DNA from 3 places in the Streptomyces sp. NPDC092296 genome. Region 3 is predicted to be linked to each of the others. Evidence: riboswitches for the same ligand, from Rfam matches in the RefSeq annotation. Region 3 holds a riboswitch; each other region holds the start of a gene.
What was found. Region 3 has a riboswitch for cobalamin ahead of cobI (precorrin-2 C(20)-methyltransferase). Riboswitches for the same ligand answer to the same signal wherever they lie in the genome.
Positions count from the first base shown of each region.

Region 1: another riboswitch for cobalamin. It lies ahead of ACIQGZ_RS28115 (prenyltransferase/squalene oxidase repeat-containing protein); the one in region 3 lies ahead of cobI (precorrin-2 C(20)-methyltransferase).
Region 2: another riboswitch for cobalamin. It lies ahead of metE (5-methyltetrahydropteroyltriglutamate--homocysteine S-methyltransferase); the one in region 3 lies ahead of cobI (precorrin-2 C(20)-methyltransferase).

Region 1 covers NZ_JBIVRB010000021.1:58,946-63,593, forward strand. The annotation lists gene ACIQGZ_RS28115 (prenyltransferase/squalene oxidase repeat-containing protein) at 1-3,107, opposite strand, end outside; cobalamin riboswitch at 3,210-3,358, opposite strand; cobalamin riboswitch at 3,446-3,523, shown strand; partial or broken gene ACIQGZ_RS28120 (hypothetical protein) at 3,652-3,993, shown strand; gene ACIQGZ_RS28125 (GntR family transcriptional regulator) at 4,013-4,648, opposite strand, start outside.
Region 2 covers NZ_JBIVRB010000002.1:346,196-350,843, forward strand. The annotation lists gene ACIQGZ_RS09155 (DEAD/DEAH box helicase) at 1-300, shown strand, start outside; gene ACIQGZ_RS09160 (CBS domain-containing protein) at 432-863, shown strand; gene ACIQGZ_RS09165 (ribonuclease J) at 993-2,678, shown strand; cobalamin riboswitch at 3,152-3,335, shown strand; gene metE (5-methyltetrahydropteroyltriglutamate--homocysteine S-methyltransferase) at 3,524-4,648, shown strand, end outside.
Region 3 covers NZ_JBIVRB010000010.1:56,235-60,882, reverse strand. The annotation lists gene ACIQGZ_RS20995 (alpha/beta hydrolase) at 1-408, opposite strand, end outside; gene ACIQGZ_RS20990 (SPFH domain-containing protein) at 744-1,988, opposite strand; gene ACIQGZ_RS20985 (hypothetical protein) at 2,009-2,233, opposite strand; cobalamin riboswitch at 2,763-2,916, shown strand; gene cobI (precorrin-2 C(20)-methyltransferase) at 3,060-3,797, shown strand; gene cobM (precorrin-4 C(11)-methyltransferase) at 3,794-4,630, shown strand.

The DNA of each region.
Region 1 (4,648 bases), on a different contig from region 3:
GAGGAGAAGCCGCCGTCGGCGCACTGGAGCCGGAGCAGCCGGTCGACGGCCGCCTTGGGCGGGGCCACGTCGGCGCGGGCCAGCGCCAGCACGCCGAGGGCCTGCGAGACGGTGGAGTACGCCTGGTCGAAGTCGCCGGGGGCGGTGCAGGCGCCGTCGTCGGTGGCGGCGGTGCAGAGGTGGCCGGTCAGGGTGGTGAGCAGGTCGAAGCCGCCGAAGTCACGCGGGTTCTGGCCCATCACCTCGGCGAGCAGGGCGAGTTTCGCCGTGGCGCCGCTGTACGGGCCGGGGTACGCGGAGGTTCCGGCCGGGTCGGCGTAGTCCGCGACATGGCCCGCCAGGTACCCGACGACCTTGGTCAGGGTCGGGTCCTGGCCGCCGGTGGCGGCCAGGGCGAGGGCCAGGTCAGCGGTCAGGCCGTCGTCGGGGCCGTAGGCGTTGGACAGGTGGTCGTCGCCGGCGAGCTGCTTGACGAGGTACGCCGCACCGTCCGCCGCCGCCCGCTGGTCGCGCAGGTCCCGCAGCAGCGTGCCGAAGGAGGTGCCGACCGCGCCGCCGATCGCCTGGGTGGAGGCGCGCACGTCGGAGGCGGTCTGGTCGCTGTCGGAGGCGACCCGGAAGCCGCCGTCGGGGTTCTGCTGGGCGGCGAGGAAGGTCCGGGCCCGAGCGATCCGGTCGGTGTACGTGCCCGGTTGCAGGGTGAGCCCCTGGACGGCGAGGGCGGCGGAGTTGACGGAGTCACCGGCCGCGCCGTGGAAGCCGCCGTCCGCGAGCTGCTGCCCGGCCAGCCAGGCGGCGCCCTTGGCCACCGCCTGGGCGGCGGCCTTTCCGGGCACCAGGTCCAGCGCCATGATCGCCATCGCGGTGCTGTCCACGTCGTGGTCGCCGCCCGAGGGGATCAGGCTCGGCCAGGAACCGTCGCCCCGCTGGAGGCTCTCCAGGTACGCGATCGGCCCGGCGGCCCGGTCGTCCGCACCGGCCCGAAGCTGGGCGATGACGCCGAGGGACTGCGAGAAGACGGACAGGGCGTAGGCGTAGTTGCCCTTGGCCGCGCAGCCGGCGGCCGGGTCGGCCTTGGCGCAGACCGTGCTGCCGAGGGCGGCGATCAGGTCATGGCCGCCGAAGGCCCGGGGGTCGTTGCCGGTGACCTCCGCCGCCAGTGCCTCCTTGGCGAGCGAGCCGCCCTGGGCGTACGGGGTGCCGATCAGCGTCCAGGCGTCGATGTCGCGCCCGGTGCCGTCCTTGCCGTGCTGGAGGAAGTCGGTGATGCCGCTCAGGGTGGGGTCGGCGCCGCCGGTGGCCGCGAGGGCGAGGACGCCGTCGATGGTCAGCCCGAAGTCGGCGAAGCCGGTGCGGTCGCCGCCCACGCCGGATTCGTAGTAGTGGCCGTCCACCAGGTTGCCCCGGTCGATGAGGTAGGCGACGCCCTTGGTCAGGTCGGGGGTGGCCCCGGCGGGCGTGCTCGGCGTGCTGGGCGGGGTCGTGGCGGGGGTGGTGGGCGGGGTCGTGGCGGGCGTGGTGGGCGTGGTGGGCGGCGGGGTGGTCACCGGGCTGGTGGGCGGGGTGGTGGGCGGCTGCGTGCCGTACGTGAGGCTGCCCGGGTCGGTGCCGGTGACGGCGAGTACGGCTGTGGTCGAGGCGTACAGGTCCGCCTCGGCGCCCTCGGAGCCGTCCCCCGCGAAGCCGCCGCTGCCGGTCTGCCGGGCGGCCACCCAGTCGCGGGCGGCGGCGGCCTCGGCGGACCGGCCGAGGACGGCCAGCGCCTGCGCGGCTTCGGAGGTGGAGCCGGTGTCGCCGGTCGGCGCGCCCTCGTACGGCAGGTAGCCGCCGTCGGCGGACTGCCGGCCGATCAGGTACGCCGTCGCCTTGGCCGGCGCCTCGCCGGTGCCGGGGAGCTTCGCCAGCGCGAGGACGGCTTCGGCGGTCGCGGACGGGTCGGAGTCGCACCGCTCGCCCGTGGAGAGCATCGAGCCGGAGAAGCCGCCGTCGGCGCACTGCATGCCGGTGAGCCGGTCGACGGCCGAGGCCGGCGGGGTGACGCCGCCCCGGGCCAGGGCGAGCAGGGCGCGGGCCTGGGTGCCGGGTGAGAAGGCGCCGTAGAAGTCGCCGGCGGCGGTGCAGTTGCCGAGGCTGCCGACCGACTCGCACACATGGTCGGTGAGGTCCGCGAGCAGGTCGCGACCGGCGACCGAGGTCGGGTCGCCGCCCAGCACCTCGGTGAGCAGGGCCAGGTTCGCGGCGGCGGCCGGGCTGGGCACGGTCACGGTGGGGTCGGGGAAGAGGTAGTCGGTGATGTGCTCGGTCAGGAAGCCGTCGATCGCGCGGACGGTGCTGTCCGGGCCGCCGGCTGCGGCGAGCGCGAGGCCGACCCCGGCGGTGGCCGCGTAGTCCGTGCCGAAGCCGTCGAAGACGTGGTCACCGTCGGTGAGCTGCTCGGTGAGCCACCGGGCGGCGGCGTCCACGTCCGCCGTACCGCCGCCGGGGGTCACCGGCGGGGTGGTCGGCGGCGTGGTGGGTGGCGTGGTGGGCGGGGTGGTCGCGGTGCCCTGGGCGCGGACGGAGTCGGGAGTGAAGGACGGGCCGCCGGTCGTACCGCCGAGGTCGGTCGGGCCGAACACCCAGGCCTCGACCTCGCCGTCCTTCGGGTGGTCGCTCAGCGCGCCCAGCGGGGAGTACGTCCAGCTCTGCTGCCCGGCCGGGGCGATCCAGAACGACCAGTAGGCGTTGGCGGGCGGCGTCAGTACGCAGGGCTCATCGGCCGGGGTCGGGTACTGGGCGCCGCCGTCGAAGGCGTCGCTGCCGATCCGGCAGATGAAGCCGGGGCCGTCGTGCACGGTGCCGGTGGTGGTGAACCCGGCGTTGTGCAGCAGGTTCATCCCGGTGGTGGGGTGCGCGTCGCAGCCCCGGGCCACCGGGCCGCCCCAGTGGCCGAAGTCCACGGCGACGATCGCGCCGCTGGTGGGTGTGCAGCCACCGATCGGGTCGGCGTGCGCGGTACCGGCGGCCGACAGCAGACCGGTGGTCAGGGTGCCGACGACAAGCGCGGCGGCGCTGAACAGGGCGATGGCGCGCGGCTGCCTGCGGCCGCGTCTGACGGGTCGAAGCACGGTGCCCCTCGGTCCGGCCGGCGGGGAGGGCAGGCCGCGGAAGGGCGGACGGCTGCGCGGGGTATGCCGACCGGTCGTCCGTGCCGTAGTCCTCGACGGCGAGCGTGACTTGCAGTTCAGCGCAGGTAATCCGGCTCGCCCGCCTCACGGAGGGCCTACGGTTGCGGGTCAGCGCCGGACTTGGACCGGCTTCCCCTGGTCGCTGAATCGAAAATGCGTTTTATGTGACCACGCCGTCCGGTCTCCCGTCAACGGCGCCCACGGTCGCCTTTTGTCACCCCGTCAGGCCCCCTTACGCCGCGGTCGTCCGCCACCTACGCTCGCCCTGTCGCCGCGTGGGGGAACCCGGTGTGAATCCGGGGCTGACGCGCAACGGTATGGGCGGCTCCTCCCGAGCCGACCGAGCCCGATCACCCGCCCGGCGGCGCTGCATCCGCGGAAGCCTGGCCACGCGATCGGGCGGCTACCGCCTCGGCACGGGGTGGTCCGCAGCGGCCCACCGGGCCAGGGGCGCGCTGCCGCCCCTACCCAAGGAGCCCTTCCCATGAGCGTGCGCACCACCGCGCGCAGGTCCCGAGCCCTGGCCACCGCCGTACCGCTGGCCGTCGGCGCCCTCCTGCTGAGCACCGCACCGGCCGGCGCCACCTCCACCCCGGCGCAGATCGCCACCTCCACCGCCAACGGTGTCGCCTATCTGAAGTCCCTTCAGGGGCCCGACGGCGGTTACGCGGGCGGCGGGCTCTCCAACGAGTGGGCGTTCAGTGCCCTCGCCGCCGCCGGTACGGCCGCCGTGGACATCACCCCCGGCGGCGACACCGGCAAGAACGCCCGGACCGTCTACCGCAGCCTGCTCGCCACCAGCAGCTGGCCCGGCAGCGCCCCGGTCGGCCCGCCCCCGCCGTGCCCTACCGCCCGGCAGCCGGGGGCCGCTGCTCCTCGGCTGCGGCGCGGGCGGCCAGGACCTCCAGGGCCGCCGCACGGGTGTTGGCCACATGGCGTCGGGCGAGGTGCGCGGCGGTCTGCGGGTCGCCCGACCGCAGGGCCTGGAACAGCTCCTCGTGCTCACCGCACATCAGCGGTGCGTCCCCCGGCTCGGCGGTGAGCCGGAACAGCCGGTGCAGCCGTCCGTCCAGTGGCTGCATCAGGTTTTGGAGCAGCGGGTTCCCGGACAGGACGACGATCTGGCGGTGGAAGTCGGCGTTGAGGGCCGCGACATCGCGGGCCCGGCCGCGCTCGGCGGCCCGGCGGGCGCGCCCGAGCAGCTGCTCCAGCCGCCGCAGCCCGGCCGGGTCGGCGTGCCGTGCGGCCAGCTCGGCGGCGAGTGCCTCCAGGGTCTCGCGGACGTCGAAAAAGTGCGCGGTGTCCGCCACCCCGACCTGGGAGACGGTGGTGCCGCGCCGGGGCCGGGTGATGAGGAAGCCCTCGGTCTCCAGCCGCTGCATGGCCTCGCGCACCGGGATGCGGGAGACCTCGAACTCGGCGGCGAGGTTGCGTTCGACCACCCGCCGGCCGGGTTCGAGCTGCCCCTCGATGATCCGCTC
Region 2 (4,648 bases), on a different contig from region 3:
CGCGAGATGACCCGGATGATGGCCACCGCCAGCATCACCGCGCACACCGCCCGGGTGCACTCGGCCGACCCCGAGCTGGCCCGGATCACCGGCGCCCGCACCCCCTCCGGCATCGCGGTCACCATCAGCGAGCCCGCCCCGGCGCCGCGCCGGTCCCGCCGCGACGCGGGCCCCGACCGCAACCGCCGCAGCCGTCCCCGCCGCCGCACCGGCAGCGACCGCACCGGCGGCGACCGCTCCGCCGCCGACCGTTCGGGCAGTGGCCGCTCCGGCGGCGACCGCTCCTCCTTCGCCGCCTGAGCACCGGACCCGGTCGGACGACCGGAGCAGCACGCCGCGCCACCCGGGGCGGACCGGTGACCCCGGCCCGCCCCGGCGCCCCACCCGTACCGCGCCACAAGCCAACCGAGGAAGGCGCCCCCGTGCTCACCATGTCCACCCCGCCGGCCCTGTCCGGCGACGCCACCGCCACCGAGGCCGCCACCCCGGCCGGCCTCCAGATCAGCGACGACGTCATCGTCGACACCGCGCTGGACATCCTGAACAGCGCCCACGTCGACTACCTGCTGGTACGCGGCGACGACGGCCGCTGCGCCGGGGTCCTCACCCGGGCCCAGCTGGCCCCGTACCGCACCCGCTCCTGGTACACCGAGCGCATCCGCGTCCGGGACATCGTCCACGACCGGGGCCCCTACCCGGGCCCCCGCACGCCGCTGGCCGCGGCGGTCGGCGCCATGCACACCCGGTCGCTGCCGGCCGTGCCGGTGCTGGACGAGGACGGCTGCGTCCTGGGCGTGCTGACCCTCGCCGTGCTGCGGACGGCCCCGGCCGCCCCCGCCGCCGGGCAGGGCGTGGCCGCGTAGCCGGGGAGCCGCACCCGGCGCGCCGGGTACGGCCGCCCGAGCCCCCGGCGGGCTCGGGCGGTCCGGCCTGCCCCGACGGCGCCGGGTCTTCGGCGGGACCTTCCGCAACTCTCCAGTAGCGTGATGGACATGAGTCACCCGCACCCCGAACTGGGACCCCCGCCCCCGCTGGCCGACGGCGCCCTGCGCATCATCGCGCTGGGCGGACTGGGCGAAATCGGCCGTAACATGACCGTCTTCGAGCACGCCGGACGCCTGCTCATCGTCGACTGCGGCGTGCTGTTCCCCGAGGAGAACCAGCCCGGGGTGGACGTGATCCTCCCCGACTTCACCGCGATCCGCGACCGGCTGGACGACATCGAGGCCATCGTCCTCACCCACGGCCACGAGGACCACATCGGCGGCGTGCCGTACCTGCTGCGCGAGCGCTCCGACATCCCCGTGGTCGGCTCCAAGCTCACCCTGGCCTTCCTCCAGGCCAAGCTGAAGGAGCACCGCATCACCCCCCGCACCGTCCGGGTCCGCGAGGGCGACCGCCGCCGGTTCGGCCCCTTCGACTGCGAGTTCGTCGCGGTCAACCACTCCATCCCGGACGGCCTGGCGGTTGCGCTGCGCACCCGGGCCGGGCTGGTGCTGCACACCGGCGACTTCAAGATGGACCAGTTCCCGCTGGACGAGCGGATCACCGACCTGCGTGCCTTCGCCCGGTTGGGCGAGGAGGGCGTCGACCTCTTCCTGGTCGACTCCACCAACGCCGAGGTCCCCGGCTTCAGCATCTCCGAGCGCGACCTCGCGCCCGCCATCGAGCAGGTGTTCCGCACCGCGCCGCGCCGGGTGATCGTCTCCAGCTTCGCCAGCCATGTGCACCGCATCCAGCAGGTGCTGGACGCCGCCCACCAGCACGGCCGCAAGGTCGCCTTCGTCGGCCGCTCCATGGTCCGCAACATGGGCATCGCCCGGGAGCTCGGCTACCTCAAGGTCCCGCCGAACCTGCTGGTCGACCACAAGGAGCTGGACGGGCTGCCCGACAAGCAGGTCACCCTGATCTGTACCGGCTCCCAGGGCGAGCCGATGGCCGCGCTGTCCCGGATGGCCAACCGCGACCACATCATCCGGATCGGCAAGGGCGACACCGTCCTGCTGGCCAGCTCGCTGATCCCGGGCAACGAGAACGCCATCTACCGCGTCATCAACGGCCTCACCCGCTGGGGCGCGCACGTGGTCCACAAGGGCAATGCCAAGGTCCACGTCTCCGGGCACGCCAGCGCCGGTGAGCTGGTCTACTGCTACAACATCATCCGGCCCCGCCATGTGATGCCGGTGCACGGCGAGTGGCGCCATCTGCGGGCCAACGCCGACCTGGCCATCCGGACCGGGGTGGAGCCCGACCGCGCGCTGATCGCGGAGGACGGCGTGGTGGTCGACCTGGTCGACGGGCGCGCCTCCCTGACGGGCAAGGTGCCGGCCGGGTACGTGTACGTCGACGGCATGACCGTCGGCGGCGCCACCGAGGCGTCGCTGAAGGACCGCCGCACCCTGGCGGAAGAGGGTGTCATCACCGTCATCGCCATCGTGGACGCCGACACCGGCGCGCTGGCCGAGGCTCCCGACTTCCTGGCGCGCGGCTTCGTCCACGACGACACCACCTTCGAGCCGGTCATCCCGGTGATCGAGAAGGCCCTGGCCAACGCCGCGCAGGAAGGGATCGGCGAGGCCCACCAACTGGAGCAGCTCATCGTCCGGGCCGTCAGTTCCTGGGCCTGGCGGGCGCACCGCCGCAAGCCGATGATCATCCCGGTCATCATCGACGCCTGAGTCCCGGGTTCGCCGGGGGCGCGCGGCTCGGTGAGGTCGGGAACCTGAGCGCACCGTCGGGTGGGCGCAGCCGGTGCCGGACGCGTCCGCCCGGCGGCCGTCACCGTGTCCGGGTGCGACACGCCCCACCGCCCGGGGGGCCGACCGTGCCTTCTGACCGGACCCGTACGGCTGTCCGCAGACCCAACCGGTCGCTCCGCCGCGCCCACCGCCGGTGCCGCCGCCCTCGGCACCGGCGGAGCGACCCACCGGCTCACCCTCGCGGCCGACGACACCGCCACCCCCCGAGGCCCAGGTGTCGGTGGGTGCGGACTCCGTCCGGGCGGCTGACCCCCACTGGGCCAACCCCTACTGGGCCGCCCTTCGCCGGGCCGGCCCGCGCGGGTCGGCCCGGCCAGGTCTCATTCCCCCGTCCGCACTATGGACAACGACCCTCCTCGGCTTGATCGAGCGCCTAGGCTGGCGGTTGCAGCTGGTTCGCCCTGTCCGCCAGGCAGGCGCGTCGCAAGAGGGAACCCGGTGGGAATCCGGGACTGCCCCGCAGCGGTGAGCGGGAACGACCGCCGTCATACGCACTGGGCCCACCGGGTCTGGGAAGCGACGGCCAGTAGGAGCCTCGACCCCACGAGACGTGCCCGCGAGTCCGAAGACCTGCCACTGCCCGCGTGCGGCCACGCACGCGGAGATCCCGGTGACCTCGTGGGCGGGTCGGCGTACACAGGCAGGGCACACCAGGCAGGGCACCCGCGCGACGCGGCCCGCCGGGTCTGCCGTTCCTTCGCACCCTTCGCGCCCTTCGAACCGACCCGGGGTCGGTAGGGAGACATGCTCGCGAAGGAGAGTCCATGACCAGCAAGTCCGCAGCCGCGGCAGCACGGGCCACCGTGTACGGCTACCCCCGCCAGGGCCCCGACCGGGAGCTCAAGAAGGCCATCGAGGGCTACTGGAAGGGCCGGCTCACCGCCGACGCCCTCCGGGAGACGGCGGCCGACCTGCGCCGGTCCAACTGGCGGCAGCTCGCCGACGCGGGCATCCACGAGGTGCCCACCGGTGACTCCTCGCTCTACGACCACGTGCTGGACACCACGGTCGCCGTCGGCGCGATCCCCGCCCGCCACCGCGCGGCGGTCGACGCCGACCCGCTGGACGGCTACTTCGCCATGGCCCGTGGCACCCAGGACGTGGCGCCGCTGGAGATGACCAAGTGGTTTGACACCAATTACCACTACTTGGTGCCCGAACTCGACCCCGACACCGTCTTCACCGCGAACCCGGCCAAGCAGGTGGGCGAGCTGACGGAAGCCCTGGCGCTGGGCCTCACCGCCCGCCCGGTGCTGGTCGGCCCGGTCAGCTATCTGCTGCTGGCCAAGCCCGCCCCCGGCGTCGCGGAGGACTTCCAGCCGCTCACCCTGCTGGACCGGCTGCTCCCCGTCTACGCCGAGCTCCTGGCCGACCTGCGCGCCGCCGGCGCCGAGTGGGTACAGCTGGACGAACCCGCGCTGGTGCAGGACCGCACCCCGGCCGAGCTGGATGCCGCCGCCCGCGCCTACCGCGAGCTGGGCGGCCGCACCGACCGGCCCAGGCTGCTGGTCGCCTCGTACTTCGACCGCCTCGGTTCGGCGCTGCCCGTGCTCGCCAAGGCCCCGGTCGACGGCCTGGCGCTGGACTTCACCGGCCCGGCCGCCGCCAACCTGGAGGACCTGGCCGCCGCCGGCGGACTGCCCGGTAAGCGCCTGGTCGCCGGCGTGGTCGACGGCCGCAACGTCTGGATCAACGACCTGGGGAAGTCGCTCGCCACCCTGGCGACCCTGCTCGGTCTGGCCGACCGGGTGGACGTGGCCGCCTCCTGCTCGCTGCTGCACGTCCCGCTGGACGCCGCCGCCGAACGCGACCTCGACCCGCAGATCCTGCGCTGGCTCGCCTTCGCCCGCCAGAAGACCGCCGAGATCGTCACCCTGGCCAAGGGGCTG
Region 3 (4,648 bases):
GACGTACAGCTCGCCGCGCAGCCGGGACCGGGGGCCGACCGTCGTGGCGCTGAGCACGTCCCGCCGGTAGGTGGTGAAGGTGAGCGCCGGATGCCCGGCCGCGGACACCCCGGCGAGGGCCGCCGTGGCCCGGGGCCCGCTCGGGCCGCCGTCCTGGCCCAGGGCGACCTGTCCGCCGTTGTCGCCGAGCAGGTCGTCCCAGCTCTCGTAGAAGCTGTACGTGTTGTTGAGCCAGATCAGCGCCACCAGCACCGCCACGGCCTGGTTGAGCACCAGCAGCCCCACCCGGCCCCCGTAGCGGGCGGCACGCGGGCCGGGTATCCGATTCCACACCGCCATGACCAGCACGGTGAGCAGCACCAGTGTCGCGACGGTGAGCGCGAAGAACGCCCCGCTTGTCAGCTGCATCGCCTGAATGCCTCTCCGGCTGCGGCGGCCCCCGCGCGTCCGTCCGACGCAGCGGTTCGGCGCAGCACCCGAGAGATAATGACGTCACAGGGCCCATACAGGTTCCGACCGGGCCGAATCAGACACCCGTATGGGTGAACCCCCCACACATTCGGCCCCCTCCCGCACCGCCCGCCCCGGCCGCTCAGCCGGCCCAGCACATTCGAGGCGTACCGGACGGCGGGGCCCGCGAGCCGTGGGGATTTCGCGGACGCTCCGGTCCGGCGTGAATCCGCCGCTGCGCGCACCGTGCCCCCCGGTGGTGGACCGGGGGGCACGGCTGGGGAGGGTGGGGGTCAGGTGTCCTGGGGTGCCTGGGTGTCCTGGGAGTCCTGGGGTTGCTGGGGTTCCTGTTCGGCCGGCTTCTGGGTCTGCTGCTGGTAGGCCTGGCCCGAGCCGACGGCCGGGGTCTTCTTGAGGGCGTCGAGGATGGCCATCGCCTGCCCGACCAGGCCCGCCGCCACCTCGTTGACGCCGCTGGTGCCGTTGAGCACGGTCAGCGTGGAGCCGGAGATGCCCCGGGCGGCCGCGTCGGCGAGGGCGGGGAGGTTCTCCACGATGCGGTTGGCCGCGATGAGCTCCTGGTTGCCGTCCCGCAGCGAGGCGGCGCGGGCGTTGTTGGCGTCCGCCTCGGCCTGGGCGAGGGTCCGCTGGGCGTAGGCGTCACCGTCGGCCTCGAACTTGGCCCGGTCACGGGCGGCCTCGGCCAGGGTGCGCTGCCGGTACGCCTCGGCGTCGGCGGGGCGCCTGACCTCGGCCTCCAGCCGCTGGGCGGCCAGCGACGCCTGGCGCTCGGCGAGCGCGGTCTGCTCCTCGATGACCTCCTGGGAGGCCCTGGCCTGGGCCAGCGGGCCCGCCTGGGCGGCGTGGGCGTTGGACCGCTCGGTCTCGGCCAGGAAGCCGGCCCGCTTGATCGCCGTGTCCCGCTCGTACGCGGCCTTCAGCGCGGCGGCCTGCTGCTCGCGCTCGGTGGCCTCCTGGTCGGCCCTGGCCCGCGCGATCCGGGCCTGGCTGGCGACGGCGGCGGCGTGCGGGGCCGCCAGGTTCTCGATGTAGCCGGTGGCGTCCTCGATCTCCTGGATCTGGAGCGCGTCGACGACGATGCCCAGCTTCTCCATCTCGCTGTGGCTGCCCTCCTTGACCTCCTGGGCCACCCGGTCGCGTTCCCGGATGATCTGCTCGACGGTGAGTCCGCCGATGATGGAGCGGAGGTGGCCCGCGAAGATGCGGCCGACCAGTTCCTCCATCCGGCTCTGCTCCGACAGGAAGCGGCGGGCGGCGTTGGCGATGGACACCACGTCGTCGCCGACCTTGAACACCGTGACGGCGCGGACGTTGAGCAGGATGCCCTGCTGGGTGACGCAGTCCTCGGTGATCTCCGCCTCGCGCAGCGCCAGCGACAGCATGCGGGCCTTCTGCTTGATCGGCATGACGAAACTGCCGTGCCCGGTGACGATCCTGAACTGGGTGTCCTGGGCCTGCCGCTTGGAGCCGGAGATGAGCATCGCCTCATTGGGGGCGGGAACATGCCAGAACAACATAGGGGCTCCTTATCGCGAGATCAGGGAGCGGGGAAGGGCTGGACGACGACGGAGCGGGCCGAGGTGGAGTCCACCACGATGACCCGTACATGCTTGGCGATCGGCGTGTCGGACCAGGCGGCGTACGCCTCCGTCCCGCCGCGCACCGGCAGCAGCACCTCACCCGGGCCGTCCGCCGGGATCGGCACGGTCACCCGGCCGATGGCTCCGACCGGGCTCTGCTCTGCGTCGTCTGCATCGCCCATGGGGTCTTTCTGCCCCGTGAGGCGGTGCCGCAGCACTGCGGAGGGACCGCCGTGTCCCGGCGGAGCGGGGAGGAGGGGGAGGGAGAGAATCGGTCTGCGTGCGGGGATGCCGCCCACGGTCATGGTGCGAACCCGTTCCCGGGGCGTGTGCACCGCCCGGCGTGTCTGCGCGTCGGGGACGCCGCCGGCGGTGGGCCGGCGTGCGGGACGCCCTCACTGGTACACGCTACTCCCGGCGGCCCGAATTGGCGGCGGCGAATCCGCTCGTGATTGCGGGCGGCTCTGGGGTTCGAGCGCGCCGGGCGCCCCGATTTATGTACCTTTTATTCGGTTATCGCAGCCCGGACAGCCGGAATACCGGAGATCCTGCCTTTCCCTACGCTCCGGCCGCCCCCGCAGCGGGGCGGAGGCCGGGCCGGGGCGGGGGCGCGGCGGCATCGGTGCAGGTGCGGTGCGGTGTACGCCACAGGGGGGCTTGTTGACTGGGGGCCGGGGGCGTGATGGGATTTCCGGGCCATACACGGCGGCATTGACGAGGAAGTCCGGTGCGAATCCGGCGCGGTCCCGCCACTGTCACCGGGGAGCACCCCCGACTCCACCAGCCCCGCTGCGGGAGTCGGCCACGGCCGCGAACGTGCGGTTGGAAGGCCCGGGGGTGCGCTGATCCGGGAGCCAGGAGACTCTGGCCGCCGTCACGTCGACCGGGGCGAGGACCCCGAGTGAGGACTTCCGCCATGCGCTCTCCGCATGCCGCGCCGCCGCGGCCTGCCGTCACCGGCCGACCCGTCACCGGCCGACCCGTCGGCCGCCACCCCGGCCCGTCCGCGTGAGCCGCCGCCTGGTCGGCGTCGGCATGGGTCCCGGCGACCCGGAGCTGGTCACGGTGAAGGGCGTACGGGTGCTGCGCGAGGCGCGGTCCGTGGTCGTCCCGGTGATGGACAGCGGCGAGGTCGGCCGCGCCGAGGCCACCGTGCTGCACCACACCGATCCGGGCAAGGTCGTCCGGGTGGTGTTCGCGCTGAACGAGCGGGAGGACCGCGCCCGCCGCGAGGCGGCCTGGGACGCCGCCGGGGAGCGGGTCGCGGCGCTGCTGCGCGAGGCGGGCGAGGACGGCACCGTGGCGTTCGCCACCATCGGCGACCCCAATGTGTACTCGACCTTCACCTATCTGGCCCAGACGGTGCGGCAGGCCGTCCCGGACACCGTGGTGGAGACCGTCCCCGGCATCACCGCCATGCAGGACCTGGCCGCGCGCAGCGGCACCGTGCTGGCGGAGGGCGTCGAGCCGCTCACCCTGGTGCCGGTAACCGCCGGCGCCGCCGTACTGCGGCAGGCGCTGGCCGGGCCGGGCACCGTGGTGGCGTACAAGTTCGGCCGGATCGCCGCCGAGGTCGCCGCCGCGCTGCGGGAGACCGACCGCACCGAGGGCGCGGTGTGGGGCTCCTCGCTGGGCCTGCCGGAGGAGTCGATCCGCCCGGCCGCCGAGCTGGACGGCGCCCCGCAGCCGTATCTGTCCACCCTGATCTGCCCCGCCCGGCGGGACTCCCGAGGGGGAAAGCTGTGACCGGTACGACCAGCGGCAAGGTGACCTTCGTCGGCGCCGGTCCCGGGGCGGCCGACCTGCTGACCTTCCGGGCCGCCCGAGCGATCGGCGCGGCCGACGTGGTGGTCTGGGCGGCCAGCCTGGTGCAGGCCGAGGTGCTGGAGCACGCCCGCCCGGGGGCCCGGGTGCTGGACTCCTCGCTGGTGCCGATGGAGGACGTCCTCGCGGTGTACGAGGAGGCCGCCCGCGACGGCCTCCAGGTGGCCCGCATCCACTCCGGGGACCCGTCGCTCTGGGGCGCGGTGCAGGAGCAGCTGGAGCGCTGCCGGGAGCTGGGCCTGGAGACCGAGATCGTGCCCGGCGTGTCGTCGTTCTCGGCGGTGGCGGCCATCGCGCAGCGGGAGCTGACCGTGCCCGAGGTGGCCCAGTCGGTGATCCTGACCCGGCTCGGCGGCGGCAAGACGCCGATGCCGCCGGGCGAGGAGGTGCGGGAGTTCGCCCGGCACGGCACCACCATGGCGATCTTCCTGTCGGCGGCGCGCAGCGGCCAGCTGGCCGCCGAGCTGCGGGAGGGCGGCTACGCCGAGGAGACCCCGGTGGTGGTCGCGCACCAGGCGACCTGGCCGGAGGAGCTGGTGCTGCACTGCACGGTCGGCACCCTGGAGGCCACCGTCAAGGCGCACAAGCTGTGGAAGCACACCCTGTTCCTGGTCGGCCCGGCGCTGGGCGCCGAGGGCACCCGCTCGCACCTGTACCACCCGGGGCACTTCCACACCTTCCGCAAGGCCGACCGGCGGGCCCGGCGCACCCTGCGCACCGAGGGCGCCGCCGCCCCCGCCCAGCCGGAGAGCTGACCCCGCGCGCCCACACCT